Regions from separate parts of the Paenibacillus sp. CECT 9249 genome, predicted to be linked through region 2. Evidence: riboswitches for the same ligand, from Rfam matches in the RefSeq annotation. Region 2 holds a riboswitch; each other region holds the start of a gene.
The links. Region 2 has a riboswitch for cyclic di-GMP ahead of LQ229_RS13445 (transglutaminase-like domain-containing protein). Riboswitches for the same ligand answer to the same signal wherever they lie in the genome.
Positions count from the first base shown of each region.

Region 1: it holds a riboswitch for cyclic di-GMP, as region 2 does, so the genes downstream of both, LQ229_RS10845 (LPXTG cell wall anchor domain-containing protein) here and LQ229_RS13445 (transglutaminase-like domain-containing protein) in region 2, are expected to answer to the same signal.
Region 3: it holds a riboswitch for cyclic di-GMP, as region 2 does, so the genes downstream of both, LQ229_RS11005 (isopeptide-forming domain-containing fimbrial protein) here and LQ229_RS13445 (transglutaminase-like domain-containing protein) in region 2, are expected to answer to the same signal.

Region 1 is NZ_CAKKLI010000011.1:31,853-41,963, forward strand. Features, by position in the region: gene LQ229_RS10820 (iron ABC transporter permease) at 1-909, opposite strand, end outside; gene LQ229_RS10825 (iron-siderophore ABC transporter substrate-binding protein) at 902-1,999, opposite strand; gene LQ229_RS10830 (C45 family peptidase) at 2,262-3,368, shown strand; gene LQ229_RS10835 (copper amine oxidase N-terminal domain-containing protein) at 3,428-4,672, opposite strand; gene LQ229_RS10840 (class D sortase) at 5,338-5,973, shown strand; cyclic di-GMP riboswitch class I at 6,069-6,158, shown strand; gene LQ229_RS10845 (LPXTG cell wall anchor domain-containing protein) at 6,295-7,641, shown strand; gene LQ229_RS10850 (hypothetical protein) at 7,823-8,260, shown strand; gene LQ229_RS10855 (TetR/AcrR family transcriptional regulator) at 8,288-8,893, shown strand; gene LQ229_RS10860 (MarR family transcriptional regulator) at 8,898-9,371, shown strand; gene LQ229_RS10865 (alpha/beta hydrolase family protein) at 9,426-10,111, shown strand, end outside.
Region 2 is NZ_CAKKLI010000016.1:1,571-11,681, reverse strand. Features, by position in the region: gene LQ229_RS13450 (collagen binding domain-containing protein) at 1-3,353, opposite strand, end outside; gene LQ229_RS13445 (transglutaminase-like domain-containing protein) at 3,815-4,564, opposite strand; cyclic di-GMP riboswitch class I at 4,627-4,711, opposite strand; cyclic di-GMP riboswitch class I at 4,754-4,838, opposite strand; gene LQ229_RS27300 (erythromycin resistance leader peptide) at 5,402-5,446, shown strand; gene erm (23S ribosomal RNA methyltransferase Erm) at 5,736-6,587, shown strand; gene LQ229_RS27110 (hypothetical protein) at 6,632-6,754, shown strand; gene LQ229_RS13435 (transporter) at 6,929-7,183, shown strand; gene rbsK (ribokinase) at 7,340-8,326, opposite strand; gene LQ229_RS13425 (glutamine amidotransferase) at 8,302-9,051, opposite strand; gene LQ229_RS13420 (ABC transporter permease) at 9,082-10,050, opposite strand; gene LQ229_RS13415 (sugar ABC transporter ATP-binding protein) at 10,050-10,111, opposite strand, start outside.
Region 3 is NZ_CAKKLI010000011.1:69,123-79,233, reverse strand. Features, by position in the region: gene LQ229_RS11005 (isopeptide-forming domain-containing fimbrial protein) at 1-3,767, opposite strand, end outside; cyclic di-GMP riboswitch class I at 3,953-4,036, opposite strand; gene LQ229_RS11000 (protein adenylyltransferase SelO) at 4,204-5,667, opposite strand; gene dgoD (galactonate dehydratase) at 6,514-7,662, opposite strand; gene LQ229_RS10990 (SDR family oxidoreductase) at 7,711-8,472, opposite strand; gene LQ229_RS10985 (response regulator) at 8,534-10,111, opposite strand, start outside.

The sequences.
Region 1 (10,111 bases), on a different contig from region 2:
AATGATAGCACCCGAAATCGCCGACATCGGTATCACAAATCGCAAGTCGGGGCCAAGAATCAGGCGTATGACATGAGTAGATAAAAGCCCGACAAATCCAATAGGGCCTGCCAGCGCTGTCGTCGCGCCGCATAAAAGAACGCCGGCAAGCGCCGCAACAAGCCTCAATATTCCTGTTCGGACGCCCAATCCGGTCGCCGCCACGTCTCCCAGTGACAGCGCATTGAGTGCCGGCGCAGTAATTACCGCGACCAGGATGCCGACGATCAGCAACGGGGCGAACGTGGCAATCGCGCTCCAGGTTGCCGAACCGACGCTTCCCACTTGCCAAAACCTGAATTGATCCATAACGTAAGAGCGTGGAATCATGATGGCGGTGACGAGAGAAGAAAGGGCGGCGCTTGTGGCGGCTCCCGCCAAAACAAGCTTAATGGGCGTGGCGCCGCCGCGCCCCATCGAGCCGATTCCGTATACGAAAACCGCAGTAACCGCAGCCCCGACTAAAGCGAGCCATATATATTGATGTGCGGTGCTGATGTTTAAGAACGCAATTCCGCACACAACAAACAAGGATGCGCCTGTGTTCACTCCCAATATACTCGGGTCTGCAATCGGGTTGCGAGTGACCGCTTGCATCAGCGCTCCGGAAACTCCGAGCGCCGCACCGCAAAACAAGCTGAAAACGGTTCGGGAAATCCGCTTGCGAACCACGTCCGCCCCATAGGAGTCTGCGTCTTGGTGAAATAAACCGTCTATCAGTTCGTGAAATCCCACCAGACGAGAGCCTAAGGCCAGAGATGCAAGCACGCATACGCCGAGCAAGACCAAACAAATCGCCAGAACCGTCGTAAATTTCCGCGGAATATGTAAGCTTAGCCCTTTGTTTTTGGAGACCGAAGAACTATTCATTGATTTTGGCAATAGCTCCTTCTATTAGTCCCAGGTATTCGTCAATGGTATAAGCGATCGAAAGCGGATTGGGGTTTCCCGAAGCCGCCAAAGGCGTGCCGTTGCCGATGAACACAACAGAACCTCTCCGGATCGCCGGAATTTTGCCGAGCAAGGAATCAGCTTTCACGGCTTGATACAATTCTTCATCGCCATACCCGATTAATATATCGGCATCGGACAGGATGTCGGCATTCTCAGCGCTTAGATTCAATGAGTAGCCGGTAGGATCCGTAATCTGCTTCGTCACGCTTTCAGGATAAACCATTCCGAGTTCAATCAGAAAAGAGCCGCGAGGGTCTGTGGGTGTATAAATATGTAATTTAGACATATCTTTCGCGGAGAAGTTAACCCAGACCACTTTTTTGCCTTGCATCTGGGGATATTTGCTTGCCTTTTCCTTAATCAGGTTCTCGGTATCCTTAATGAGTTGTTCGCCCTCCGCTTTCATGCCCATCCCTGTTGCGTTCATAATGACTTGCTCGCGCCATGTGGTTAACCAAGGAGCGGTCGGATAGGCCACGACAGGAGCGATTTGACTAAGAATATCATAGTCTTCCTGTGTGATACCGGAGTAAGCCGCAAGAATGACATCCGGATTTGCATCTGAAATAGCCTCAAAATCAAGGCCGTCCGTATCCTGGAAAATATTCGGCTTCTCTATGCCGAGTTCCTTGAGCTTTGCAGCCGTCCAAGGCAAAAGCCCGCTATCGTCCTGAACGCCGTAATTCGCCGCCGAGAAGCCTACGGGCACAACGCCGAGAGCGAGAGCGACATCATGATTCGCCCATTGTATGGCAGCAACTCGTTCAGGCTTGCTTGGAATGACCGTTTCGCCAAAAGCATGCTTGATCACGATCGGATATTCGGCATTTGCATCTGGGGAAGCGGGTGTTTCCGTGTTGGACGTTACGTTGCTTGCCGTCTCATTCCCAGTCGAAGTTGGTGCGGGTGTCGAACCTGATTGCGGACTTGAGCAACCAACCAGCGATATCATAAGCACAGCCCCAATGACGAATGTTCCTAAAGAGATTTTACGTTTTGCATTCATTTGCAGACCCTTCCTTATCATGAACGATATTTTAAATGATAATGATTATCAGTATCATTCATTAATATATATTCTCATTGGCGGGTTGTCAATGAAATATTTATAAGTGTGATTTGCGGTGCACGCCGAGTCTTTCGATATTCAAGAAATCCAATAGACCTAATTTTTTTAATATGCTAGGATGTAGGCGAATGTAGGATACATATTTATCTTATTAGCGGAAAGGATTGAAAATATGGAAAATAACGAAAAGAAAGAGCCGATGATTTTTGACATTCTTGTAGCTGAAAGAAGCAATTATGAGGTAGGCAAGCAACGAGCTGCAACTCTAAAAGAGTACTATCCGGAAGATCTCAATTATTTTATGAGTCCAATGGAAGGGCAGGATTATATCTCCGCAGCAACGGCTCATAAGAGAATGATGTTGATTGACAACATATGCTCCGGCTTTGTGGATGAAGTACAAGGATTTGCCGATGAAGCAGGCATAGAACCGGAAAAAATCATTTGCTATGCCAATTCTTATCACAACGCTCCTCATTGCTGCCAATTTGGAGTGCTTCCTGTAAATACGAGCGATGGGCATTTTTATGTAGGAAGGAGCTATGAGTATTTTGTAAGAGATGAAAGAAGCTTATGTATTACTCGAGTGACAGGAAAACCAAAACATATGGGCTTCTCATTGCAAAATGCGGGAAGAATGGATGGAATGAATGAATATGGGCTCGTTGTCTCCATGTCCAGTACGGCTTACTTGAAGCCTCTTGGCGGGGACGGATGCGAGTTCTGGGTCGCGATTCGCGCCTTGTTGGACCGCTGTAAAGACGTTTATGAGGCTCGATGTTTGTTTGAAGAAATACCGTTGTGTACGAATGCGAATTTTCTGGTGGCGGACGCTTCGAATCAAGTGGCCGTATTCGAGGCGGCAAGCTTTGCATCGGATAAAAAAAGACTTTCCGTGCGCAAACCGTTCGGCGGCTTGTTGGTTGCTACCAACCATTATGTGAGTCATGAAATGAAAGAATTCGACGAGTATCACTTTTGGCATTCTGAAATGCGCTATTCTTCCGTCATGAATTCGTTATTGCGGGATGCGCCCGATCTCGACGATGAGAAGATAAGGAACTTACTATCCACTCCGTATCCAAATGGTCCGTGCTGCCATTATTATTCAAGCGGGATGGGTACGCTGCGAAGCATGATCTTTGATGTAACGGAGAAGAAACTGAAGGTCAGCTTCGGACCGCCGGATAGGAATCCATGGCATGAAGTCGATATTGACGCGCCGGTAGGGCTGCAAGAGATTGTATGCAAATATGATGATGTGAAGATCGAGAATCCGGAGCAATTTTGGAGGGAAATGGATTGATTGGAGAGCGGGGGCCAGGAAAAGCCCCTTCCGCAGTTTTCAGCAGAAGGGGCTAACCCTCATGAAACGGGATCGGCTGGCTGCTCCTCATCGGAAATATAGAAATGATTTGTCCCGATTTGGATATTCTTGAGCGAATCTTTGCCGCCGGGATCGTGATCGAAGAAAAGGCTGTGGACGACAGTACCGTCCGCATAGGTAAGGACGAGCGTATTGCCCGCGATTTTATAAGTGCCTTTGTCGCTCTTGGATTCGCTCGAATGGGTCGCGGAGACCGTAGCGTCGAGGGAGGCCAAGGTCAGGTCCGTGCTTTCGAACGTACCGTCGCTCGAGAAGGTCAAGGATTCCGTCCACGACGAAGAGGCGGCATTCACGCCGATGAGGCCGCTAAAGCCGATATACTCGTAGGTCCCTTTCAATTTCAGCCCATTGGCAACCGGCTTAACAGGGGACATAGAGACATCGTCAATATACAGTTCCCCTTTGTCCGATAGGCGGATCGTATGGCTCTCATCATTGCTTAGCTTCAGCTTGTCGCCGGAAATGGTGTAATTGCTGCAACCGTCGCGTTTGCAATCGATCGTTTCCGGCCCGCCCTGCGGCGGAGGACCGACGAGAATGCGACGGTCCGGAAGAAACGTATACATGTCCCAACAAGCGCCTCCGCATTCGTAGCCCCCTACGTCTTCTCTTAATCCGTAATACATGCCATTGAGATCCTTCAGGTCGCTGAGATTTGCAGTTGGCTGCTGAACTTGAGGCGGTTCCGCAGGAGACGGATTGGACGGTTGTTGCTGCTTGGCTGTGTATTCGTCCAGCCGCTTCTGCATCTCTTCCTTCGTGATACCAAGCTGCTTCAGCAAGCGATCCGTGATCACCGTGATTTCCCGATTGACCTGATCCCAATGGACGATCGCGCCCGTGGACTCCCCGATGAAACGAAGCGGAACCATGGTGCTGCCGTTCGCGATTTGAGCGCTTTGGCTGAGCGGAACCTGCTTCCCGTTCACGACCGCCTGCGTGTCGTCAATACGCAGGACGATCGTCAATCCCTCTTTCGATCCTGTCACAACCTGATTGGTTTGATCCCAATCCACTTCTAATCCCATCGCTTCAAAAAGCGGACGGAACTGCACAAGCGTCGCACCCTTGATCGTGAGCGGTTGAACCTGGAAAGCGATTTCCGCCGTATCGACGAATACCTTCACGGGCCGTTCGCCGGCAGCGAAAGTTCTGTCGGGGTGTACCGCGATGAGAGTGGCGAAAAACAGCATACATACAAGTATGGGGCGGTACCAACGCAAACGAATCCCTCCCTGATCTTCATTTGAATGAACTAAACATAAAATACACATTTTTCCTGTAACCTCCAAGGTGCAAAAGTCGCTTTTTTGACGCAGCTTATCCCGAGTAGAAGCACTAATTTCTGCAAAAATAGTCCATTTCATAAGAGCGCTGAGCGGCTGATGTCCCGTCGGGCGGGCTAACGAAACGTAAACACGCTAATCGCCTGTAAATTTCCTTGTTGCTGGTATAACGAAACGAAAACACGCTAATGAGGGAAAAAAGGCGGTAAAACGGTCGATTTCCAATGATTAGCGATCCGTACTTTCGTTAGATTGGGAACTCCTTCATTTTGAGCCCAATAAGGATCGTCAGTTTCGTTAGCGCCAAATTAAGAAGCGCAGATCCGCGCGGATCGCCTTCGGATGTAGGGAGCTATCCCCTTCTATATGCGCAATCAAGCCAGTTACATTAACGACGGCGAATTATGCACTGGACTCCAATTGCAGGTTTCTGAATAAAAGGATCTTTCTTGCGTGTGGTGGGTTATTTTACCTATTATAAGGTAATCCATGGTATTGAACTGGATTTTGAGGGGATGAAACAGTAAAATTTAATTGTATAAAAAGGGAAAATGTAGAGGCCGAATCATTAGTATAAAGACAAGCCGAAGGAGATCAATCACATGCGAAAAATGCTAGGCGTACTCTTTGTGCTGGCTGGTATAGGGTGCGTGACTTTCGCTGTCATCCAATACGTCGGACATCAACAAAATTTGAAGGAAGCAATGGCAGAAGCGAGCGCTTTGATTCGTCTGTCGGACACCGGCGGCCATTCGAATGGAGAACGCGTGGATCAGGTATCCTACCGCGATCGCGATCGCTTGATCGATAAATCGGAGTTTGATCCGAAGCCGAACGATGTGATAGGAATGCTCGAAATTCCAGTGCTGGAAGCGGAGTTGCCGATTATCGAAGGTACGGATGAGGAGATGCTCGCGCGAGGGGTCGGGCACTACAGCGCTACCGCTTTTCCTATGGATAACGAGCAAATTCTGCTATCGGGGCATCGGGACACCGTTTTTCGAAATTTCGACCAGTTGTCGATAGGGGATCGTTTTATCGTTAAACTGCCCTATGGAACATTTGAATACGAGATTCAAAGTACGGACATCGTCGATAAAGACGATACGTCCGTCATTCGTTCTATGGGAACCGAGGCGCTGGTCGTGTCGACCTGCTACCCGTTCCGCTACGTAGGGAATGCGCCTGAGCGTTATATCCTGTATGCTTACCCGGTCGAAGATGAGGGGGATTCCTGACCAGGGGCCTCTATTCAAGTCGCGAAGAATGTAGACACGATTAGAAAAAAAAGATATAGTAAATATGTGGATATTTTTCGATAATTTCATACATCGTACGACAATAGCAAACCCGCCGAAAGGTGGCGACGCAAAGCTATAGGGGCTAACGTGAACGATAAACACTATGCCAGCCAGTTGCCGAATACGACGGAAGCCTCCGTCTATTTTTGCAATGCATGTAAATAGTAGACGGGGGCTTTTTGTGTTTTGGAAAGTTGTAGATATATTGTATAGGTTCAGAAGCTACAATACGACGTCTCGGATACGAATTGGCACACGGTGCAGTTCAAAGCGATCGTACAACCCGGCCAAGCGGGCAAGAATATTATCAACATCGCTTCCGTACATGCCGACAATGTCAAGACGCCTGACAGGCCGAGAGAAGATGTGCAAGTATACCCGAGAAACCCAATGATTGAATCGGAGAAGTTTGTCACGAATACGGATGTCACGAAGACGACATATGAAGTCGGGGACATCGTCTCCTATACGATTCGTGTAAGATCTGTGGTCAGCGACACCTATCTGGAGAATCTGACGATTACGGATCATTTGCCGATAGGGCTGGAATACGTTCCGGGCAGCTTACGGGTGGATGGCGTATCCGTTACGGATGCGCAAGACGGCGATGCCGGCCATTCCGTTACCGGGCAAGTATACGGTTCATTTGGCGATGTATGGGATATGAACTGGCATACGCTGGATTTCCAGGCCGTCATACTTGAGGGCCAAGGCGGTCGGACGATCGAAAATACGGCACTCGTGACCGGCGACAACATGGAGCAGCCGGGCGAACCGACGGAAAAAATGGTTGTAGAGCCGGAGCCGCCGGTTGAACCGCCTGTAGATTCTACCGATCCGGATGGCGGAGATCGGGGCGGCGGCGATGGAGGAAGCCCGGATGACAATCCATGGCGCTCCCCGGTCGTTGAATCCGAGAAAATCGCGAAGGATTTGAACGGGGGCAGCATCCGAGTCGGTGATGTGATCGAGTATACGATCCGGATGCGCAACACGGTTTCCAACAGCCAAGTCACCAACCTGGTGATTTCGGATTTTCTTCCGGAAGAACTGAAATACGTAACGGGTTCGTTGAAGGTCGACGGCCAAGCGGTAACGGATGCCGTGGATGGCGATCAAGGTTCGTATGTCGACGGCAAGGTCAGCGGACGATTCGGCACCATTACGGATACCGACTGGCATACCATCGTGTTCCGGGCCGAAGTGGTATCAGGGGAAGCCGGCCAGACGATCCGCAACACGGGTGAAGTGACCGGGGATAACCTGAATCATTCCGATCATCCTTCCGAAGACATCGTCATTGGCGATGGAAGCGGCAGCAACCCAGGCGTGCCCGGTACTCCGAACAACCCGGAAGGAGAGAACTCGGATTCTGCCTTCCCAGATTCCGGGCTATCCGACGGATCAAGCGGGTCGGGCGATTCCAATTTATCCGGCGGATCGAATGTATCCGACCAATACGATGCTTCGAGTGATCCGGCGAATGCCGAGTCAGGCATAGGCCATAAGCTGCCGAATACGGCTACGAATATGTACAGCTATTTGCTGGCTGGATGTATCATTCTGCTTGCAGGACTGTTCCTGCTAAGAAGAAAAAAAGCATAAAGTTACAGGTGCGAAGGGGACCGGAGCAATCCGGCCCCTTTTCGTTTGATTTATGGAGTGTTGCAGCTAACACATATTTTTCCAAAAGGGATTGACAATGAATGGTGATATAATGAATATATATTCAGTCATTTATATTGAGGTTACAAATCACTTTAAGAAAAAATGGGGGGAATAAAAAATGAACGAAGTTAGTGAAAGAATTCAGGCCTATTTTAAGGATTTCGAGCATGCGAACAATGTGTACGATCCGGATCTTCTCGATCCCTTGGTAAACGATCCTTTGGTGGGTGCTTATCCATCCGGCGATGTACATGCGGTGAAGAAAGAGGATTACTTGGCGGGGACAAGAGAGTCGGGTGAATACTTACAATCTTTATGTTATAAATATTTCAAGCTTACGCCTGTAAAGGAAACTCCCTTAAAAGACAACTATGTGTTGGTAGAAGTGAAAGGCACGGCGAGAGTGGAGCAAGCTTCGGGTCAATCCTTCGACCTCGTCCATGATTCTTTCTACATCCTGCATGTCAAGGAAGAATCGATCAAGATGGTCTTTACGATTACTCATGACGCCCCTATACAAATGATGCAGGACCAAGGATTTTTAACAGCGGAGTAAATGAAGAACGGAAGGAGCGGATGAACGTTGAGCAAGCAGAAAGAACGCTTTGAGGCAATGAGAGCCGAGGCCACGGAGAAGATTTTATTATCGGCAGCCAAACTTTTCGCTCACAAAACGTTTGGCAAAACCACAATGCAGGACATTGCGGAAGACGCCGGTCTCAGTAAAGGATTAGCATATCGGTACTTTGCCACCAAAGAAGAAATCATGAGCAGGTTGATCGAAATCTCGATCCCCGGGTTTGATCGTATGGCAGAGCTCTTTCAACAAGAAGGCAATAAAAAAGAGGTTATCATAAACGCTACGACATTTTTGCTCAATAACCTTCAAGAAGATCCTTCCTCCACCGATGGGCTGCTTCTCCTTAGCCAAATCGACAGTTTTTCCGGTCGAGAGTTGAGTCCGGATCTGAAGAATGCGGTACGGGCCTCGATGAACGGACTGATCGATAGCGTATCGGATCTCATCCATCACGGACAAGAACAAGGGGATTTCAAACCGGGGGATCCACGGAGGCTTGCATTGTTCTATTACAGCGCTTTTCAAGGAGTCGCGTTTACGAGTCGAAGTTTTCGGGGGGATTACGTGTTTCCGACGGCAGAGATGTTTTTGGGCTTTTTGATTTTATAAACCAATGACTAAACTGGCGCTTGACATTTGTTTGATATCAAACTATAATCCGATTATGGAAAGCAGAGACGTAATTTCATTCATTTCAAAAATTAGAGAGAAAGTGAACCGGTTTATCGTATCGGAGATGGCGAAGCGTGGTATCGAAGGGATTGCCACTTCGCATGGCGATATCATCTACGCGCTCTTTAAGACGCCGAGACTTACAATGGCCGACATCTCCAGAAGGATTAACAAAGATAAGTCTACTGTCACAGCGCTTGTCGACAAGCTGGTCAGGCTCGGATATGTGACAAAGGAAAGGGACGTTGAGGACACGAGGGTTGTTTATGTTGCGTTAACCGATAAAGGGAAAGAACTGCAACCGATCTTTGAATCCGTCTCAAAGGAATTGTTGGACTTGTTTTACTTGGGCATCTCTGAAAAAGAAAAAGAAAATCTGCTTCATATTTTAAAAAAGATTTACGATAACTTTTAAATTTTTTTCGAGAAATAGTTTGATGTCAAACAAAATGCCGGGGAGGAAATCATTATGAAAGATTTTACGAAAGAATTGCCCGATCATACCAAGAAGTACATTGGGGAGAACGATTTGTTTCTGGAGATATTCGAGGGGGACAACGTCTCGAAAACAACAAAAAACAGGCCCCCGTTGCTTTTTGTGCACGGCGCTTTCACGGGAAGCTGGATGTGGGCCAAATACATTCCTCACTTTATCGGTGAAGGTTGGAAATGCTATGCCATGAACTTGAGAAGCCATTACAAAAGCAGGCTGCTGGACATGACGAAGATCACTTTGGAAGATTATTCGGAGGATATAAAAGAGGTGATCGCTGAGTGTGGCGTTGCTCCGATTCTAATCGGATTTAGCATGGGGGGCATCCTGGGCCAGAAGTTGGCTGAAACGGTCGAACTGGCCGGGTTGGTGTTGATCGATTCCGTCATAAGCAGAGAAGTTCATGAAGCTGTGCCATACGAAGAATTAGAGCGGATGACGACCGATATCGTCGTGCCCGCCCCGGCCCGGGAAGAGCATTCAAGCATCGATGAAACGGCAGATGACATTGCATTCCAAAGGAAATATCTCGCAATGGAGTCAGCACTGGCCTTTAACGCGTTTGTGATCTCAAACGAGTCGAAGGGCATATCCATAGACAGCCGTTCCATTGCCTGCCCGTGCTTGGTTATCAAAGCAGTAAACAGTGTTGATGACGATCG
Region 2 (10,111 bases):
AATGCCAGACCTGTCGCATAGAAAGGCCAATGACTGTCCTCTCCCGTTTTCGGGAGCAGAGGCCCTGGCTTGTCGCCCTTGGGAGTTTCGTCGACACCGCCGCGCGGTATGTTCTCATCGTCTACTTCGACCAACGGGTCTTCCGGCCGATCTGCCGGCGGCTCTTCCGGGTCTACTCCTCCGAGCGGCGTTTCTTCGTCGTCAATCTCTTCCGTCTCTGCCGGAGGATTCACCGGATCCGGATCGGCCGGCGTGCTCGTTCCCGGCGGCGTTGTAGATCCGCCAGGTTCTTGCGGGTTGCCTGGATTTCCCGGATTCGAAGGATTGCCAGGATCGACCGGCGTTCTCTTTTTGCTGTTCGTTACCGTAATTTTCTTGACGAATGCGTCTTGCGCAATGCTCGAAACAATGGTGATGTTGATCTTGGCATCGTCGATGACGTAACCGTCCGGAGCGGCCAACTCCTCCAAAATATACTCGCCGTACAACAACTTAGAGAACAGGATCTTTCCTTCTTCATTCGTCGTTCGAACGATAGGCGTCCGTTCGCCTTTTGCATCATATAAAGCGAATTTGGCTCCCGCCAACCTTTTGGACGAATCCGCCTTATCCGTCTTCGTTACTTCCAAGCTTCCCGTAACACCGCCGCCTGAACCCGAGCCGGAAGATGTGCGGACGATAATTTCCTCCGTCGTTTCTCTTGTTTCGGTCGTGATTTGTTCCCCTTCGAAGGAAACCGTATTGCTGACCTTGGATTTGTCCGGAGCGTTAATAAAGGACTGGTACTCCAAAATGTAAGCCGAATCGATATCCTTCAAGAAGACCAACTCAAATCTTTCTTCGTCGTTATCCTCTCTTGTAATCTTCAGCGTATAATCCGTGTCTCGGATTAACTCTTCGGCCTTGGCGATGTCGCCCTTCTCGTTTACCGTTGTGGCGTACAAACGGAAGGAATCCTCGATTAAAATTTGGTTATCGCTCGGCTTATCGACGATTTTGGCATTGGAAACATGCGATTGCCCTTCGTTGATGCGAATGGTCCAATCGATTTTGTTTCCGTTCTGCTTACCGTTCTTGGTCACATATTCGCCGCCGTGGGGAATCGGCACTTTCGCGTCCCACTCGGCGACCGTTTCGTTTCCGCTCTGAAGGACAGCCTTATTGTTTACTGCAGCCGGAACCAATTCTCCCTGAAGCGATGTTTCAAACGTGATCCAATACGGAGAATCGATGCCATCCTTAAACTCTACGCTCAACGTATTATCGTTCCGACTGTCGGGCAACGTTGCGGTATAGCGGTCGGCGGGAACCTCTTTTCCTTTTTGTACGCCGTTCCACCAGCCCAGCAAAGTCATTTCATGCACTTTGAGGGATCCCTCAACGTAGGTTTGCCCTTTGGCCAACCGGTCAATAACTTTGGCCGGGTTGATTGTATTTTTGTTGTAGTTGACCTTGATGTTCCATGTAATCTTCTTCTCGACGGCATCGTAAGATCCGTCTTTGGCGCCGTTATGTTGCGTCAGAGTGTCAGGCCAAAATTCGGCGTCGCTCTCGATCGGCCCTTTGGATTCGCCGTTTTCCGTCCAAGTAAGAATCGCTCTGTTCAAAAATGGAGCCTTCGTTTTGTCCGGTTTCCATTCGTTATTAAACTTGGTTTCATACACGATCAGATAAGTATCCGTGATGATCCCGTTAAAATGAACTTCGAAACCTGCGCGCGGATCCTCGGAGACAACCGTGTAATCATTGTCGGAAACGGCTTTCCCGTCAGCCGTTACAATTCTCAACGTCTCCGGCAAAAATTCGAGCCCGCCGTTCGGAAATACGTCCTTCACGACGACATTGTCCATCGGGTATTTGTCCAAATTGACCCGAATCGTCCATGTTGTCGTTTTTGCGTTATAATCGGTTTTGTGTTCGTATTTTTCATTCGTATTGAATTTGTTCAGAATGACGCGCTCAAGAGGTTGGCCGGCCTCCTTGCTGCCGCCTTCCGTCGTTACCAGATTCTTGACTGTCTTATTCTCGTCTACCCGATCCGTAACTTTGGTTTCATACACGATGGTGTACGCCGAATCGATGTCGGAGTTGAACTGCAGATCGAAACCCAACTTCCCATCTTGATCCGGTTTTCCCAATACATTCAATTCGTACGCATCATTGTCCAGTTCTTCTTTCGTTTGTCCCTTATAGATCTTGAACGAACCGTCGATCCATTGCAGCCTGCCGTCGAACCGGTCTTGCAACCACGCGTCTTCTTTATCAATTTTTTTGTTGCCGAAGTTGTATCTTATTTCCCAGGCAATCGTTTGTGTCGCAGGATCGTATTTCGCCGCTTTCTTGGCCAATAATTCTCCGCGTTTCACGGTAACGGTAGCTGTCGCGGAGACGTCTTTCAAGTCCTCTCCCGACAGCGTAGCCGTGTTGGCAAACTTGGTCTCTTCTCCCACAACGCGCGTCGCATATTGCACACGATAAGCTTTATTAATCGTTTCGTCGCGGAAAGAAAGCTTGAAACCCGCGCCCGAAGAATCGATTTCGATCGCATACGCTTGCGGATCGAGCTCGGCTCCCGTCGCCGTCGAACCGTCGCCGTTCACTTGAAGGCGGTACACTTTAATGGAATCCGCGATCAATTCCAATCCATCCGGTGTCGGGTCCGTCACAACCGCATGTTTGATCGCTTCTAATTGTTTATTGATATCAATCGTCCACTGAATGTCGCCGCTCTCGACCAAATCGCCGCGTTTCTCCAACGCGGTTCCGGACTCGGGCTTGATTTGCACCGTAACGGTTTGCTCCCCGCCCTTCACCGGGAATACGATGGTAACTTCCGTATTGCCATTGACAACCTCTTTGGTGAATTCCGTGCGGATTTGCAACGTACCGCTCACGCGGGAATGATTCTCCACGTAATCGTTGAAAGTCATCACTACCTGTCCGCTGCGATCTACCGTAAAGTTGCCCACCGTTCCGCCGTCGGCCGTGGTCAGAGGCGCATCGATATCCGTGAAAATTTCAAATTGACGCGGCAATTGGAACGTGAATTTGTCTCCCGCTTTGTAGCCGTGTGGATCCGGCAATTCCCATTCGTAATATAAGTTGACCGCCGAGCCGATTTCCAAGCGGCTGTCCGGATTCAGAACCGTATCAACAACATTTCCCTGCTCGTCCGTAAGGGTCACTTTCGTTAAAATGCTGCCCGATTCCTCCGGCGATGGATTGTATACGGCGTCCGTTACCGTACCGGTTTCATTTTCCCCGGCCTCGACGAGCAACAAACTTTCGGGTGTTGCCGATTCATCCGCTTGCACAACACCTCCGACAAACATACTTTGTAAAATAAGCAACAAACCAATGATAACTACACTTGCCTTTTTTCCCATTTTGATAACATTTCTCCTAATCTTATTTTAAATATCCTTGAAGCGTCAGTCCGGCTGTTCCAAACCTTTCCACGACCAACTCCCTCCATGATTGATGGACCCATACCCATTGTAAACCCCGCCTCTTAACAAATTCTAAACATGGTTCATGCGATATGTCGTCGATTCGGTATTATAGATTTTAAAGGTATTAGTTATCTTTAATTGAATAAAAAAAGAAGTGTCATATAACTATATTGAGTTTCCGCACAAGATCCGACATTTTCTGATTTAAACACGGACTTAAAAACTCTATAATAACTATTATGTTTCATTACGTCAAGGATAAAGCATACCTTCGTTTTTCTTGGATAAGTACATTTCACAAAAGAAATGAATCAACGTAAAAAAGAAGTCCCGAGTGCACACTCAAGGCTTCCATGCCTATCTTAATAATGTTTCGTCGCAGTATATTTGGATGCGTCTTTGATCATGTCGAAAGCGGTGCTGCTGCCATTCCAACCCGCATCCACCGTTGTATCGATAGTCACCCATTGATGGTCCAAATACACTTTGTTCCAGGCATGGTACGTATCGACATACTCGCTCTTGCCCATAACCAATTGAGTCGGAATATCGACGCTTCTCAACATTGCGGCAAATAAGGAAGCGTATCCGTAACAAATCGCTTTGTTCGACGTCAAGATCGGATCGATCTGAGGCACATACTCCCCGGAAACTGCCAAACTATCATCGTATTTAATATGGTTGATAATATAATTGTAGATCGCCTTCACTTTATCCGTATCCGCGGTCAGATCTTCGGTTAACTCCTTCGCCTTGCGAACGGCTTGATTCGCCTCTTTCCAACTTACATTCTGAATGGAATTCAGATATACTTTCGCGTTATCGGCCAGTTCAAGCTTGATCGTATCCTTCTTCATCACTCGATATTTATTGTCGCTGACATGCTCCAATACGCTAACGGTGTACTCGCCGTTGCCCGATTGAAGAGGAAAGGCGTCTACCTTGCCGGGCTTCAAAGTATAGGTGTACTTCTCCTCGCCTTTGGCAATCTGGAGTTTGGTTTTCACACCCGTTTTCACATCATATGCAACGCTTACAATTCCATCCTTCACATTGGCTTTATTCAACCAGGCGCTTCCTTCTTCGGCGTGAACCGGCATTGCTTGCAACATGGAACAAAAAATAAAAACTGCTGATAGAAACAGTACGAACTTGCACACTCTATAAAACTCCCTTCGGCGGCCAGGCTGCCATCTTATAGTTAAGAAGGCCCTATAGCTTTGCGTCCCTGCCTTTCGACAGGTTTGCCATTATCGTGTAAAGCTTTATTTTGGGGAAGAAAAACAAAAAAAGCTTGTCCCTTCGGTAACTGGCTGCCATCTTATCATAAGAGAAGGCCCTGTAGCTTTGCGTCCCTGCCTTTCAACAGGTTTGCCATTATCGTGAATTCGCTTTGTTGCTCATATTCTATCATATCTATCATTTAAAATCTATCGCTTTAGTATAGAATTGGGAAAAATGGGTAACAAAAGGCCATATCAATGAAAAAGGAGCGATTGAAATGCAAAAAATCACTGTTTGACGCTTGTAATTAACAGATTACCTGCGAATATCGGACCAATATGCCCGGCGGGCCGCATAAGTTGGCGGAACTGGAATATTGGGAAGTAGCGAGCGGGAACAAGCGATACCGCAAATACAGCTTACGAAACCTAGCATCGTTATTCGAAGGAAATGGAGCTTCTATATTTTCTTACGAAACTAGAAATTGTTATTCATCAAAATAGTAGGTAATGCGGCGGTATTTCGCTCTAATAACGTCTTGGAGTTTCGTTGAATTTGAAATGGCATCGATTTTACGGCTATAGCGTTTCTCAAGTTCGTTAGCGCCATTCAGATGCTGTGTTCGTACGCCGAAGCTGAATCGAAGATGGAATCGTTGACTTTTTCCGCAAAACCATTTATATTGATAGTTATATTTTTTAAAATTCAAGGAGGATTATTAAAAAGTGACACATTCAATGAGACTGCGTTTCCCTACTTTGAACCGGTAATTGAATACGTTCAAAGGCTCTGCTTGCGTAGGCGGAGTAAACGGGATCAGTCTGTCCTTTTTTAATAATCTTCATGTTCGCATAGCAAATATGTAATGTGTAGAAAGGCGGATCGTTCTGCCTTTCTTTTTTTATGGATTGTTTACCTTCTTTTGCAAGACAAAAGGAAGGTTTATTAGGTGACGGCTACCTTGGCAAACCCCTTAATTAAAGATGGGTCTTCTTCCCTTTACTCTGAATCGCAGGCAGATCGCCTGTGATTTTTTTAATTGCGAAAGGCGGAGATAATATGACCAAAAAAATTCATAAGTACAGCGGGAAAAAGTTAAGCCGCGGGGAGCCTCCCAATTTTTCCGGCCAGCATTTGATGCATAACAAGAAGTTGATTCATGAAATTGTCGATCGAGCGAATATAAGCATCGAAGATACCGTTTTAGAGTTGGGAGCTGGAAAGGGCGCCTTGACAACTGTGTTGAATCAAAGAGCCGGAAAGGTATTAGCGGTGGAATACGATGCCAAATTTGTCGACATACTCAAACGGAAAACCGCGCAACATCCAAATACAATCATTATTCATCAAGACATGATGAAAATCCGTTTGCCCAAAGAAAAGTTTGTTGTTGTCTCCAATATTCCGTACGCCATCACAACGCCAATTATGAAGAAGCTTCTGAACCATCCTTCAAGCAGCTTTCAAAGAGGCGTCATCGTCATGGAAAAAGGAGCGGCCAGACGATTCACGCAAAACTTCATTAAAAATGCTTATGTTTTAGTTTGGAGAATGCGGTTCGACATTCGCTTGGTGAAAACCATTTCCCGAGATCATTTCTCCCCTCCTCCCAAGGTGGACTCGGCCATGGTGACGATCACACGCAAAAAAGAAGCGGTTATAGCGTCCAAAGATTGCATTGCTTTTGCAGGGCTTGCCGAATACGCGCTAAAAGAACCGCAAAGCCCTATCGATTTGGCTTTACGAGGGATCTTTACTCCGCCCCAAATGAAGCATTTGAGAAGGAATCTAAAAATGAACCATGAACAGCTTATCGGAACACTCAATGAAAAACAATGGGGGACGGTTTTTCAAACAATGGTTCAAATGGTACCGCGTCATTATTGGCCAAGAGCAAACAAGAGGACATGAGACCGTTTTTGAAGAAAAAAATCCAACTTCCTTAAAATAGGCAGTTGGATTTTTGTTCGGTTACGTCCGTCAACGATATCGCAGCCATGGTTGCTCATCTAGCTGGAGAAAGCGAACGCTTTGTTACCGGAGCGTCGATTGCCGTCGACGGCAGGTTTGGAGCTTGACACGGACGGCATATGCGGCGGCGTGGGAAACTGGAGGTAGCGATTGTTGGAATGGCGCTAGGAGAAAATGGCAAACGGGCGGGCTCCCGCATATGATACCTCAACATATTCTTGCTGAGGTGTTCAATTATTCAGAGTACAGGTCAAACAACCCTTTGTAAGGAGTGAAGTCCAATGGCATTTATGCCGCTGTCCCCGCCTCCTCCATTCGTCCCAACTCCAACCGCTACATCATATATTATCGACTGCTTACAAAATTACACTTATGTTTGGTTATGGAATGGGGAAAGTTTCTGGTTTTATCCAACACGTGTTGAATATGGAGAAGTTTCTGGTTATCGTTGGAATGGCGCATTCTGGGCATTTTACGGGATTGATCCAAGACTTATCATGTCTGTTTCATGTCCTCCAATCCCCACTCTTTACTAAAAATTTAGAGAGCCATATTGTTGATTCCACAAACAACGATGAGCGTATCATGCCATCCGCTCGCATCACTAGCATACGGGTCCACACTAGTCGTTTACCCCTGCAACAAGCTGCAGGGGTATCTATTCATGCATGAATCAAAATCAGTATGTCCGCTTACAGGAGTCTCGACTCTTCGATCTGATGTTCCGAAGCGAAAGTCATGACTTCCTGTAAATCGGGGTATGAGCTTGACGTCCCTAATCTCGTTACCGAGAGCGCGGCAGCGGCAGAGGCATAAAAAACGACGTCATCCATAGATAAACCTTGAAGCAGGAAATAAGAGAACGCGCCATTGAAACAATCGCCGGCTCCGGACGTGTCAATTGCATTCACCTTAAAAGAAGGATACAGAACCGACTTTTCCTCGCTTTGGTATAAAACTCCCTTGCTTCCTAACGTGACAATCAGGTTCTTGACACTGTATTCCCTGATTACTTTCATTCCGGCTTCTTTTATTTCTTGGATGGAAGCCAGACTTGCACATTTCGAAAGTAATTTCAACTCATGCTCGTTAGGCGTTAAGTAATCGATTCCCCTCAAGGCGGATTGATCCAAGTCTAATACAGGCGCCGGGTTAACGATAACTGTTTTGTTATGTTTTTTCGCTAGTTGTATCGCTGTTTCTATCGTTTCTTTCGGTATTTCAAACTGTACCAAAATGGCGTCAACCTCAGAGATGACCGCTTCATTGCTCATCATATCGTCGGATGAAAATAAATTATTCGCTCCAGGCGAGACAACGATGATATTTTCCCCTTGGCTGTTTACAATAATCTGAGCCGTACCTGTTTTGCATCCCTGTTCTTGTCGAACCAAATCTGCGTTGATATGTTGTTTTTTGAGAAACTGAACAGCTTCCGCTCCAAAAGAGTCAGCGCCTACTTTGGCCAAAAAAGTCGTATCTTGCCCCATTTTGGCCGCCGCTACGGCTTGATTGGCCCCCTTTCCGCCCGGACATGTGAAGAAGGAGGAACCCAAAACGGTTTCACCCGGAGCCGGAAGGCGGTCCGTCATAGAAATGAGATCAACGTTATAGCTTCCTACTACAAGCAATTTTTTCATCAGCCTATTTGGTTTCACGATTCCTTGGCCGCCAGCCATTTCACGCTATTGGTCCATAAACGGTTATAATGCTGCCATTCGACAAACTCTTTCGGACCCCAGTGCGGTGCAAAATCACTTGCAAATGCTAGCGTTCTGCCTTTTCCAAACTCTCCTACCGCAAGAAATGCGTTTCCGTTATGTTCCGCTAGAACCGTTCCCGAATCCTTTGCTTGAATGCGATTATATCCCAAGAAATGCGGCCATGCTCCATGAATCCCTTCCAAGATCGGATGTTCGGGGGAAACAATATGGATATGCAGACCTTCCGGAGCTTCAAAGCGATCGTCAAACGGATGCATGGTAACCGGCAATATTTCTTCGATGGCTGTGTCTTTGTATTTGGCCTTTGCATCAATCCCTTGGAAGGACATGTAGCCCCCAACCATCGCAAATCCCCCTCCAAGGCTTACATACTCCTTGATCAAGTTAAGACGGTTCACAGCCAATTCGGACTTTGAGAATGTGCTGTTGGACAAAAGTAAAGTGTTCGAGCCGATATCGCTTAATATAACAACATGATAGCGATTGAGTTCCTCTAAAGTCGTTGGGAATTTCTCCGGGGCGTCATGATTTGGAATAAAATCCATCTCAATCCCCGCTTCTTCCATAGCAGAGCGAAACCACTCAATTCCTTCCGCGTACTCCGAATTTGTAAATGTATCGAAACCTTTAATATGAATAATATGTTTCACCCAAGATTCGCCAGCCACTAATATTTTCATTGTGATTCCCTCCACATGTTCGTTATCTATTTATTCTTTTCGGAATTGATCAATCCAAACAGCGCCGACAATAATTAAACCAAGCGTAATCATTTGCCAATAGGAGGAGACGCCAAGTAAATTCAGTCCGTTGCTTATCACCCCGGTAATAAGGGCTCCGATCAGCGTGCCGATAATACTCCCTTTCCCTCCGGAGAAGCTTGTCCCGCCAATGACAACGGCAGCAATCGCATCAAGCTCCATCGATGTACCGGCGCTTGGTTGGCCGGAGTTTAATCTTGAGGCCAGAATAATTCCCGCGATGGCAGCGGCAAGCCCGCTAATAACAAATACGGAAACTTTCGTAGATTTGGTTTTGATGCCCGAAAGCCGCGCAGCCTCTTCATTTCCGCCAAGAGCATATACATTTCTTCCAAACCTGGTGTATTTCAAGACGATAAATCCTACAATAAAACAAACGGCCATCACGACAACCGGAAAGGGAATCGGGCCGATATAGCCTCTTCCAATGAAAGAAAAGCTTTCCGGCAAATTGCTGATCGGATATCCGTCGGTATACACCAAGGAAAGTCCTCTTGCAATCGTCATCATACCGAGAGTTACAATAAATGAAGGGATTCTTCCATAGGTCGTAACGAACCCGTTAATAAAACCAAGCGCTACTCCGAGCAGTAAGCCAATAATTATGGAAACCGTTACCGGCAAGCCTGAGATCATGAAGCCGGTGGTCAGACATCCGATCAGGGCAACAATTGAACCGACACTTAAGTCGATTTCTCCGGATAAAATAACGAACGTCATTCCTATGCCTAAAATCGCAACAATCGTAATTTGTCTAGCAACGTTCAATAAGTTGTAAGCTGTTAAAAAACTATCCGATAATAAACTCATCGTAATGAAAAGTAGGATAAAAACAATGACAATTCCCATGTTTTTCCGTAATTGGCTTAGAAAAACTCCTTCGGATCCTGCCTTGATCTTCGCGTCGACACCCACCATTATCGTCCTCCTGTAGCATGGTACATAATTCGCTCCTGGGTTACCTCATGTTTTGATAATG
Region 3 (10,111 bases), on a different contig from region 2:
ACAGGCGGCGGTGTGACCACCGTCCCGTCTTCCTCTACGACGATCACTTCTGCCGGCCTTCCGGGTTCGCCGATGTTGTCTCCGGTAACTGTACCGGTATTTTTGATCGTCTGACCGGCTTGTCCGGATTGGATGACAGCATGGAATTCCAGCGTATGCCAATCCATATCCCAGATGTCGCCATATCCGCCGTACACCACGCCGGTGACGTGATGTCCGCGATCATCGCCTTCGTCATCCGTTACAGAAACGCCATCCACCTTCAAGCTGCCGGGAACATATTCCAATCCCTCGGGTATCGTGTCCGTAATCGTCAAATTCGCGATATAGGTATCACTTACCACCGTTCTTGCGCGGATCGTATATGCAACGGTATCCCCGACTTCAAACGTGCTCTTGCCTGATTCCAGATTGGCGGCCGTCTTCTCCGTTTCAATGAACGGGTGCCGCGGATATACCTTTACTTTCGATATCGGCCTGCTTGGAGTTCCAATATTGTCGGCCCTTACCAAAGCTACATTGTGGATATCTCTCCCAGCCTGCCCGGATTTGATGATGGCTTTGAACTCGAGCGTATGCCAAGATGTATCCGTTACATCGCCGAATTGGCCAAACACTTGACCGGCCAAATAATAGCCCTGATCTCCATCCTGCGCATCGCTCGCCGAGGTTCCGTCTACGGTCAACGTGCCCGGCACGTATTCCAGACCTTCCGGAATGACGTCCGTAATCGTCAGATTGGTCACCAAGCTATCTGAGACTGTGTTGCGCGTTTGAATCGTGTACAGCAGCGTATCCCCGACTTCCGGGTGGTCCGCATCCGTATTGCCGCCCGCTTTCGCATGCAGCGATGCCGACTTATTCGACTCCAGCGCAACGGCCCGCGGATAAACCTCAACCACTTCTTCCGGCTCGCTCGGAGTGCCGACATTATCGCCGCTTACCACAGCTACATTCCGGATATCTTTGCCCGCTTGTCCGGCCAACACTTTCGCCTGGAACGTCACCGTATGCCACACCGTATCGGTGACATCTCCGAACTGGGCAAAGACTTGTCCGTCCGCATAGTGGCCTTTATCCCCGTCCTGAGCATCGCTGACCGAGGTTCCGTCAACGGTCAACGTGCCTGGCACGTATTCCAGACCTTCCGGAATGACGTCCGTAATCGTCAGATTGGTCGCCAAACTATCGCTTATCTTGTTGCGCGTCTGAATCGTGTACAACAGCGTATCGCCCACTTCCGGGTGGTCCGCATCCGTATTGCCGCCCGCTTTCGCATGCAGCGATGCCGACTTATTCGACTCCAGCGCAACGGACCGCGGATAAACCTCAACCACTTCTTCCGGCGTGCTCGGAGTGCCGACATTGTCGCCGCTCACCACGGCCACATTCCGGATATCTTTGCCCGCTTGGCCAGGCAGTACTTTCGCCTGGAACGTCACCGTATGCCATGCGGTATCCGTGACATCCCCGAACTGGGCGAAGACTTGACCGTCCGCAAAGTGCCCTTTATCTCCGTCCTGAGCATCGCTCGCCGAGGTTCCGTCTACGGTCAACGTGCCCGGGACGTATTCCAGACCTTCCGGAATGACGTCCGTAATCGTCAGATTGGCCACCAAGCTATCTGAGACTGTGTTCCGCGTCTGAATCGTGTACAGCAGCGTATCCCCGACTTCCGGATGATCCGCATCCGTATTGCCGTCCGCTTTCGCATGCAGCGTTGCCGACTTATTCGACTCCAGTGCAACGGCCCGCGGATAAACCTCAACCACTTCTTCCGGCGTACTCGGGGTGCCGACATTATCGCCGCTTATCACAGCTACATTCCGGATATCTTTGCCCGCTTGTCCGGCCAACACTTTCGCCTGGAACGTCACCGTATGCCACACCGTATCGGTGACATCTCCGAACTGGGCAAAGACTTGTCCGTCCGCATAGTGGCCTTTATCCCCGTCCTGTGCATCGCTTACCGGCGTACCGTCAACATTCAACGTGCCCGGCACGTATTCCAGACCTTCCGGAATGACGTCGGAGATCACGAGGTTTTCAATCAGGCTGCCCGCGGCCGTATTCCGTGCCTGAATCGTATACAGAATCGTATCGCCCGCTTCCGGATGCTCGTCATCCGTGTTTCCTTCCGCTTTTTCAAGCAGCGCAGCCTTTTTTTCAGCTTCTAATTGCGGTACTCTATATTCGACCGGTGTTGTCACTTCATTGGACTCGGCCGTTGCATCTTCACCAATTAGTAAGTTTTTATAGCTTACAATCGCTTTATTGGCGACCGGCTCGCCGACATGGCTTGCCAACGCTTTGACTTTGAATTGTAAGATGATTCCGTCAGGCAAATTGGCCGTGTTCGGCAAGTCGCCGAGTCGGATGATGACTTTATTACCGTCAAAATATCCGGCGTCCTGGTCGTTCTCATCGGTCAAATTGACGGCGCTTGCCCCGCTGACAATTTTCATGGTGCCCGGGATATATTCTGTTCCTGCAGGGATGACATCTTCAAAGACAGCATCTGCCGCAATGTCACCGCCTTCATTTTTAACCTTCACTTCATAGGTCAGTTCATCCCCGACAAATACTTCTCCCTCCGGAGATACCGATTTTTCAGCGACAACGACCGAACCGATTGGCGGTTCGTTAGAAGCCGGAATCGTGTCGGAAGCCGTAGCGCAACCGGTCTTCGCCGAGATCGTAATGTCCTGAGATCGATCGGCATTTTTTAAGACGGCATGAATCTTCCCATTCGCATCGGATAATAACTCGGTTACGGATTCTCCGTTCGGCCCGGTTAGATTGCCTGAAGTTGCAGTCAGTGCTTCCAGCGAAGCGCCGGAAACCGGATTGCCCAGCGGATCAAGCAGCGTTACCGTTACTTGATGCTCTCCCTGCTCATCGGCCGCTTCCGTCGTTAACTCCAAACTGCTCGGCGCTTGTTTGTAATCATTTTGCGGATCGAGTGTTTCAATAGGAGCGTAGTCATTGATAAAGTACCAGCTATGGATATCATGGTTCTCGTAATTTGGGTATCCGGTTGATGCGGTAAAACCGGCATGGTACGTTCCCCCGTCAAAAATCGTACCAAGATCGATACCGTCTACATCCAATATTAAAGAAGAACTTTCCCGATCCGGCAAAATACCTAGACGAACCTGAACTTTCTGAGTTAAACCATCATAGTCGATCCATGTATAATACCGGTTTCCGTCAGATAATTTAAAATTGGTGCCATGATCCCTATTAAACTCATCCAAATCCGTATACCAGCCATCCTTATTTTCGAGCGGCCCATTTTCTGCGAGTCCAACGTAGTTTGCAGAAGGATCGTAACCAGGGTTTTGGAAGGTATCGTACTTAACCGTAAAACTAGGTTTAATGCCATAAAACCCAAGTCCGCCTCCAACTGCGTCTTGACTGGTTGTACCGGTCTGAATGGTAAAGGTCAGCCCGTCGCTTGCACCTGCAGGACTCGGATTCCTCATTTCAAATGAAAAAGCCGTACTGAATGAGTAATTGTTTACAGGACAAATTTCTTTATTGTTAAAAACTGCCCCGCTTTGTTCTGTCGCTGTCGGCGTCAATCGGATAAAATTGGCCCCGGCAGGAACTTGCGCACGACCATTTAAAGTAAACAATTGATTAATCGTACTGGGTGAAAACTCATCCAACTTGTAAGTCAGCCACTTCCCATCCGCAGGAGCCGCACTTGCATTTTGATTGTGCAAAGGCAGCATTGGATACGAGAAAATGATGAGAAAAGCCATCAAAATTTTAAAAATCCGATTTGCTATTATTTTCGCCTTCAATAGTTTCCCTCCCTACCGGCCAATTTTATAAGTCTTTATTAAAATCTTTGCTGTAATCACCACCTTGCCTTACTCCTTTTTTAAAAAATAAAAAACTCCATCCATAAACGAACATGCGCCAACAGACGGAGTTTTCCATCGTATTCGGCAGCTGGCTGGCATTGGACAATCCGTTAGCCCCTGTAGCTTTGCGTCCCCGTCTTTCAACGAGTTTGCTATTATCATACGAGAATATATTGAATTTTTTGAAACAAAATTACCTTTAGTATATATTGAAATAGGTTTGACGATTAGGTAGATTAGCCCTAAATTTGTTGAGATCTCTAATTATTTGTCGAATAAATGCAAATGCGCCCCCCCCTGAAAAGAGAGGGCCGCTTGCGAAGAGGAAATGTCAGGTGCCGCAAAACGTTCGGTAAGGCCGGTTCGACGGCGCAGGCGGCGCGGAATATTCCGCCTGTTCGGGAGAGTGCGCGTACGGGTTGGAAAGCACATGAAGCAACCGTTCCATCACGCTGTAATCTCCTCGCTCCGCCGCGGCTTCCAGCGCCTCTTCCACCCGGTGGTTGCGGGGGATGAGCGCGGGATTGCTGCCAAGCATCAACTGATGCGAGGAGGCTTGCGATTCCTGCTGCCTACTCAGCCTCGCCTGCCAGAGCTCATGCCATGAAGCGAATTCCGCAGCGCAAGATAAATCCGAGTCCTCCATCTTGTCAAAGGTTAAGGCTAGAAACGTATTGGTATAGTCCGCACGATACTTCTGCATCATACCGAGCAGGTCTCCGATCAAGGATTCGTCCTCCCGCTCTTCGTTAAAAATCCCCAGCTTCGCCCTCATGCCTGCGAGCCAATTCCGCTGAAACAACGAGGCAAAATCCGATAGCGCATCCTCGGCCATTGTGATAGACTGCGCCTCGTCGTCATGCAGCAGCGGCAACAAAGTTTCGGCGAATCGCGCGAGATTCCAAGCGGCAATATACGGTTGATTTCCATAAGCGTAACGGCCTTGCGTATCAATGGAACTGAACACCGTCGCCGGGTCGTACGCATCCATGAAAGCGCAGGGCCCGTAATCGATCGTTTCTCCGCTAAGAGCCATATTGTCGGTGTTCATCACCCCGTGAATGAAACCGACCAGTTGCCATTGGGCAATGAGCGCAGCCTGGCGCTTGACCGTTTCTTGCAGCAAAAAGAGATAACGGTTCCCGATGGGGCCGAAATCCGGAAAATGCCTTTGCAGTATATAATCAGCAAGGGTCCGAAGATCCTGAACCGTCCCCCATTTTGCAACGTATTGAAACGTCCCGACGCGCAGATGGCTGGCAGCTACACGGGTCAGAACCGCGCCGGGCAGCTCGGTTTCGCGGAGAATCGACTCGCCGGTTGTTGCCACCGCCAGACTGCGGGTCGTAGGAATGCCAAGGGCATGCATCGCTTCGCTAATAATGTATTCGCGCAGCATCGGCCCAAGCGCCGCCCGGCCGTCGCCTCGTCGGGAATATGGCGTTCTTCCCGAACCTTTCAGTTGAATATCGAACCGTTCGCCCGCAGGGGTGATTTGCTCGCCGAGCAGCAGCGCACGCCCGTCCCCTAACATCGTGAAATGCCCGAATTGATGCCCTGCGTACGCTTGCGCAAGAGGCTCGGCGCCTGCGGGAATCCGATTGCCGGCAAGCATCGCTGCGCCGTCCCCGCTGCGCAGCGCTTCGGGGTTTAATCCGAGAGACGCCGCCAATCGATCGTTAAGAACAACCAGCCTCGGCAAATGTACGGGAGTCGGGTCGACCTTGGAAAAGAACAGTTCCGGCAGACGGGCGTAACTGTTGTCGAAGTTCCATCCTGTGAGTTCCTGAGTCATTGTACCTTCCTTTTTTCTTATGTCTTTTTTGTATCTTATTGTTTTTCTTTTACATCAAATAATAATCATGGGCAAGAATATAAACCAATAACATCGTCTGCCGCCCTGCTCCAAATTCGCGGACACGGGATACGTTTAATTGTGACAAACGGTCCGATTTCGGACCGTTTGCGGACAGACGATCCTTTATTCGCGGCAAAAGCTCAAAAACAAGCCCTCCGACGAATGATTAACGGAACCAGTGTTCCCCTAAACTGGGAATAAGCGATTTTGACGCATAATAACGGCCGTACGGTCCGGATACTACTTTCTCGATGCAACGCCACATTGAGTAATTGCATTGCATTTTAAGTCAATTTCATCCTTCTCCTCCGATGATGTAATCTGCTTTATTGCGGATATAGAAGGGGATAGCTTCCTGTTTTCCAAGGCGATCCGCGCGGACCTAGGCGCTAACGAAACTGCCAATCCTTATTGGGCTCGCAATGAAGACGTTCCCACCCTAAAGAAAGTACAAATCGTTATTCATTGGAAATCGGCCGGTTTACCAACCTTCTCCCCTCAATAGCGTGTTCTAGTTTCGTTACACCAGCAATGGGGTCCATTTACAGGCTATTAGCGTGTTCTAGTTTCGTTAGCCCGCTCGACGGATCGCCAGCGGTGCAGCGGTATGATGAAATTGACTCCAATCGCAGGCTTTTTGCCTCATTTCCTGTTTAGTTGGGCAAATCCATCCGTTTTTGCAGGAATTCGTCTTCAACACGGTGATTGCCGGCCAATCACACATGGCAACTTCCAATGAACTCGAATCCGCAGCCTTTTTCGATGCAACGCCAACGCCATTGCCTACCACTCCGCGACCGTGCCGTCCTCCTGCCGCCATACGGGATTCCGCCAATTATGGCCGATCGCAGCCATTTCGCGGACTTTCGCCTCGTTCACCTCGATGCCGAGGCCGGGCAGCGTCAAATTGTTTACATAGCCATCCTTATATTCGAAAACGGACGGGTCAACCAAATAGTCGAGAATGTCATTTCCTTGATTGTAATGAATGCCCAAGCTCTGCTCTTGAATAATGGCGTTCGGAGAGCAGGCGTCAAGCTGCAAACAAGCGGCCAGCGCAATCGGGCCGAGCGGGCAATGCGGCGCAACGGAAATATCGTACGCTTCCGCCATCGCAGCAATTTTGCGCGTCTCCAGTATGCCGCCGGCGTGGGACAGGTCCGGCTGAATAATATCCACGATCCCTTCCGCCAGCAACTGCTTGAAGCCCCAGCGCGTGTACATCCGTTCGCCGGTCGCGATCGGACAGGAAGTATAGCGCGCGATTTCCTTCAATGCCTCGTTATTCTCCGGCAGCACCGGTTCTTCGATAAACATCGGACGGAACGGCTCCAATTCCTTGGCCAGAATCTTGGCCATCGACTTATGTACGCGCCCGTGAAAATCGATGCCGATCCCGAAATCTTGACCGCCGGCCTCCCGCACCGCGGCGATTCGGGCAATCGCCTGATCCACTTTGGAGAACGAATCGATATAGTGCATTTCTTCCGTCGCATTCATCTTCACGGCCGTGAAGCCGGCGGCGATTTGCCGTTTGGCCGCCTCGCCCACATCGCTCGGGCGGTCGCCGCCGATCCAGTTGTAGACGCGGATTTTATCGCGGCACGCACCGCCCAACAAATCGTAGATCGGTGCGTTATAATATTTGCCTTTAATATCCCATAACGCTTGTTCAATACCCGATATTGCGCTCGACAGGATCGGGCCTCCCCGGTAAAACGCCGCTCGATACAGCACCTGGAAAAGATCTTCGATCCGCATCGGATCCTTGCCGATCATATATTCGCTCATTTCTTCCACGGCCGCCTTTACCGTATCGGCTTTGCCTTCCACGACAGGTTCTCCCCATCCCACGATGCCTTCGTCCGTTTCCATCTTGAGAAACAGCCAGCGCGGCGGCACTTTAAACAACTCGACGCTGCGAATTTTCATCAATCGATCACTCCTGTCCCAAATTTCCCTGCAACGCCTCTCCCCGGATTACCTCGCCAAATAACCCCCGTCCACCGGTATGATCGCGCCTGTAACATAGTCGGAGGCCGACGACGAGAGGAAAATGCCGATGCCGCCCAAATCCTCCGACTTGCCCCACCGGCCCGCGGGAATGCGGGAATTCACTTGCGGGAGCCGGACATCGTCCTGCATCAAATCGGTATTCATCTCCGTCGCCATATAGCCGGGCGCGATCGCGTTCACTTGAATGCCGTGAATCGCCCACTCGTTAGACAACGACTTCGTCAGTTGGGCGATTCCCGCCTTGCTGACCGCATAGGAGGAGGCATGATAACCGCCGATGAAACTGAGCATCGAAGCCATGTTAATGATTTTCCCGCTTCCTTGCCGAACCATAAGAGCGCCCGCGAACCGGCACAATTGATAGACGGCGGTTAGATTCAATTCCAGCACCCGATCCCAACTCTCCACCGGCAAGTCGAGACATGGCCTGCGATCATGCATGCCGGCGTTATTCACGAGGATATCCAGCCTGCCGCCCAATGCTTGCAGCGCTTCTGCAAAACCGCGCTCAAGATCGGCCCGATCCAGCAAATCGCATCGAATCGCATGAACGCGCGCCCCCGTCCGGCTTAACTCCTCCGCTACTAGCGGCGCATCGTCCGATATGTCGAGCATGGCGATCTCCGCGCCCGCTCCGTGCAGCGCCGCAGCAATCCCTTTGCCCAACCCTCGGCTCGCTCCCGTAATTATGGCCCTTTTGCCTGTCAAATCGAATAACTCTCTCATCATTATACCGTCCTTTTCCAAGTCATTGTTCAAAAAATCAAGTAAACCTATCTATTTAAGCTCACTTGGTTGAAAGACTATCCCGGTATTCCTGCGGCGTCATTCCATAGTATTTCTTGAAGGCGTGGTTGAAAGAATGCGGCCGCTGATAGCCGACCATTGCGGCGATTTCGTAAATTTTCCCTTGCGTATTGCTTAACAAATATGCGGCTTTGTCCATGCGGATTTGTCCGATATAATCGCTGAGGTTCAAGCCTGTTTCCAACTTATATATTTTGGAGATATAGACCGGATGCATATGGACATGTTCGGCGATTGTCTGCAGGCTTACATCTTGCGACAGATTTGTCTCGATCAATCGATGGATGTCCCGGATCAGCCTCGTCCGGCTGTCCTTCATTTCACGGTCGCAGTCCCCCTTCAACCGTTCCAGGATGCGCATCGACCATTCGCGCAATTGGTGGATCGACCGGAACGGCCGCCCGGCAACCAGCTTGTCGTAATCGTCCCCGATCAATTGCGATAAAGACTGGCCGTTCTTGTGAGCGATATAGGAATAAGCCGAACTGATCGCAAAATACACTTCCAGCAAATGCTCCTGCGAATCCGACCACTTCCGCCCAAGCTCGTCGAAGATCCGTTCAAGCTTTCCGGCCAATTCGTCCCAGCGCCCCGCTTCAAGAATATGGATCAGCGTCGGCGGTTCATACAAGCTATGCAGAGATTCGACTTCTACCTTGACGAGATCCTCCGCCACGCGCAGGAACAAATCCTGCTCGCTGCCGATGCGTTTGCGGGATGCGGATATGCAGCTGTTGTACAGGGCGGGCAGGTCGGAAGGGAAACTGCCCCAGCCGCTGACCAATACGGAGATATGGCCTTTCAGAAACTCCCGCACAACCGTTTGCAAATGGGAAGCGGTCCGTTCGAACAGCAGCGAACCCTCCTCCCCAGCCGTTTCCTCCTTGCAGACGACGACGAAAACCAAATAATCGTGGGCGTCTTTGGCATGCCATAGTTCGAAGGCGCCCTCGAACAATTCCTCGGCCATGTTGCAAATGGCATATTCGATCAGAGACGCGCTGGAGAAATCATAGTCGATAAAAGGCTCCTCCATCCGCACCAGCATCAATGCGCAATGCCGGCGGGACATATCGGGCAGCCCCAGCGTTTGCATGCGGTCAAGCAATACCGCCTCTTCGATAGGCCTGCCTTGAAGCAGTTCATTCAATAAATTTCCTTTGAGCAGAGGGAGGTTCTCCCGCAGCGTCCGCGTCAAATTGCGAACGGAGAGCACCTGCTCCCATTCGTGAACCAGCTTGTCCTTGAGCCTTCCTACCGTTGCCAGCAGTTCCTGCTCCTTGACGGGCTTCAGCAAATAATCCTCGACTTGATGATGGATCGCTTCTTTCGCATATTCGAAATCCGAATAACCCGACAGCAAAATGTATTTCGTTCTTGTCCACCTTCGTTTTATCTCGCCGATCAATTCCAATCCGGTCATACCCGGCATTTGAATATCCGTAATGACGATATCAATCGAGAATTGCTGCAGCAACGAAAGCGCCTCATACGCGGAATAGGCGCGATACACCTGGCCGATTCCGATCGACGGCCAATCGATCGTCGCGGATAGCCG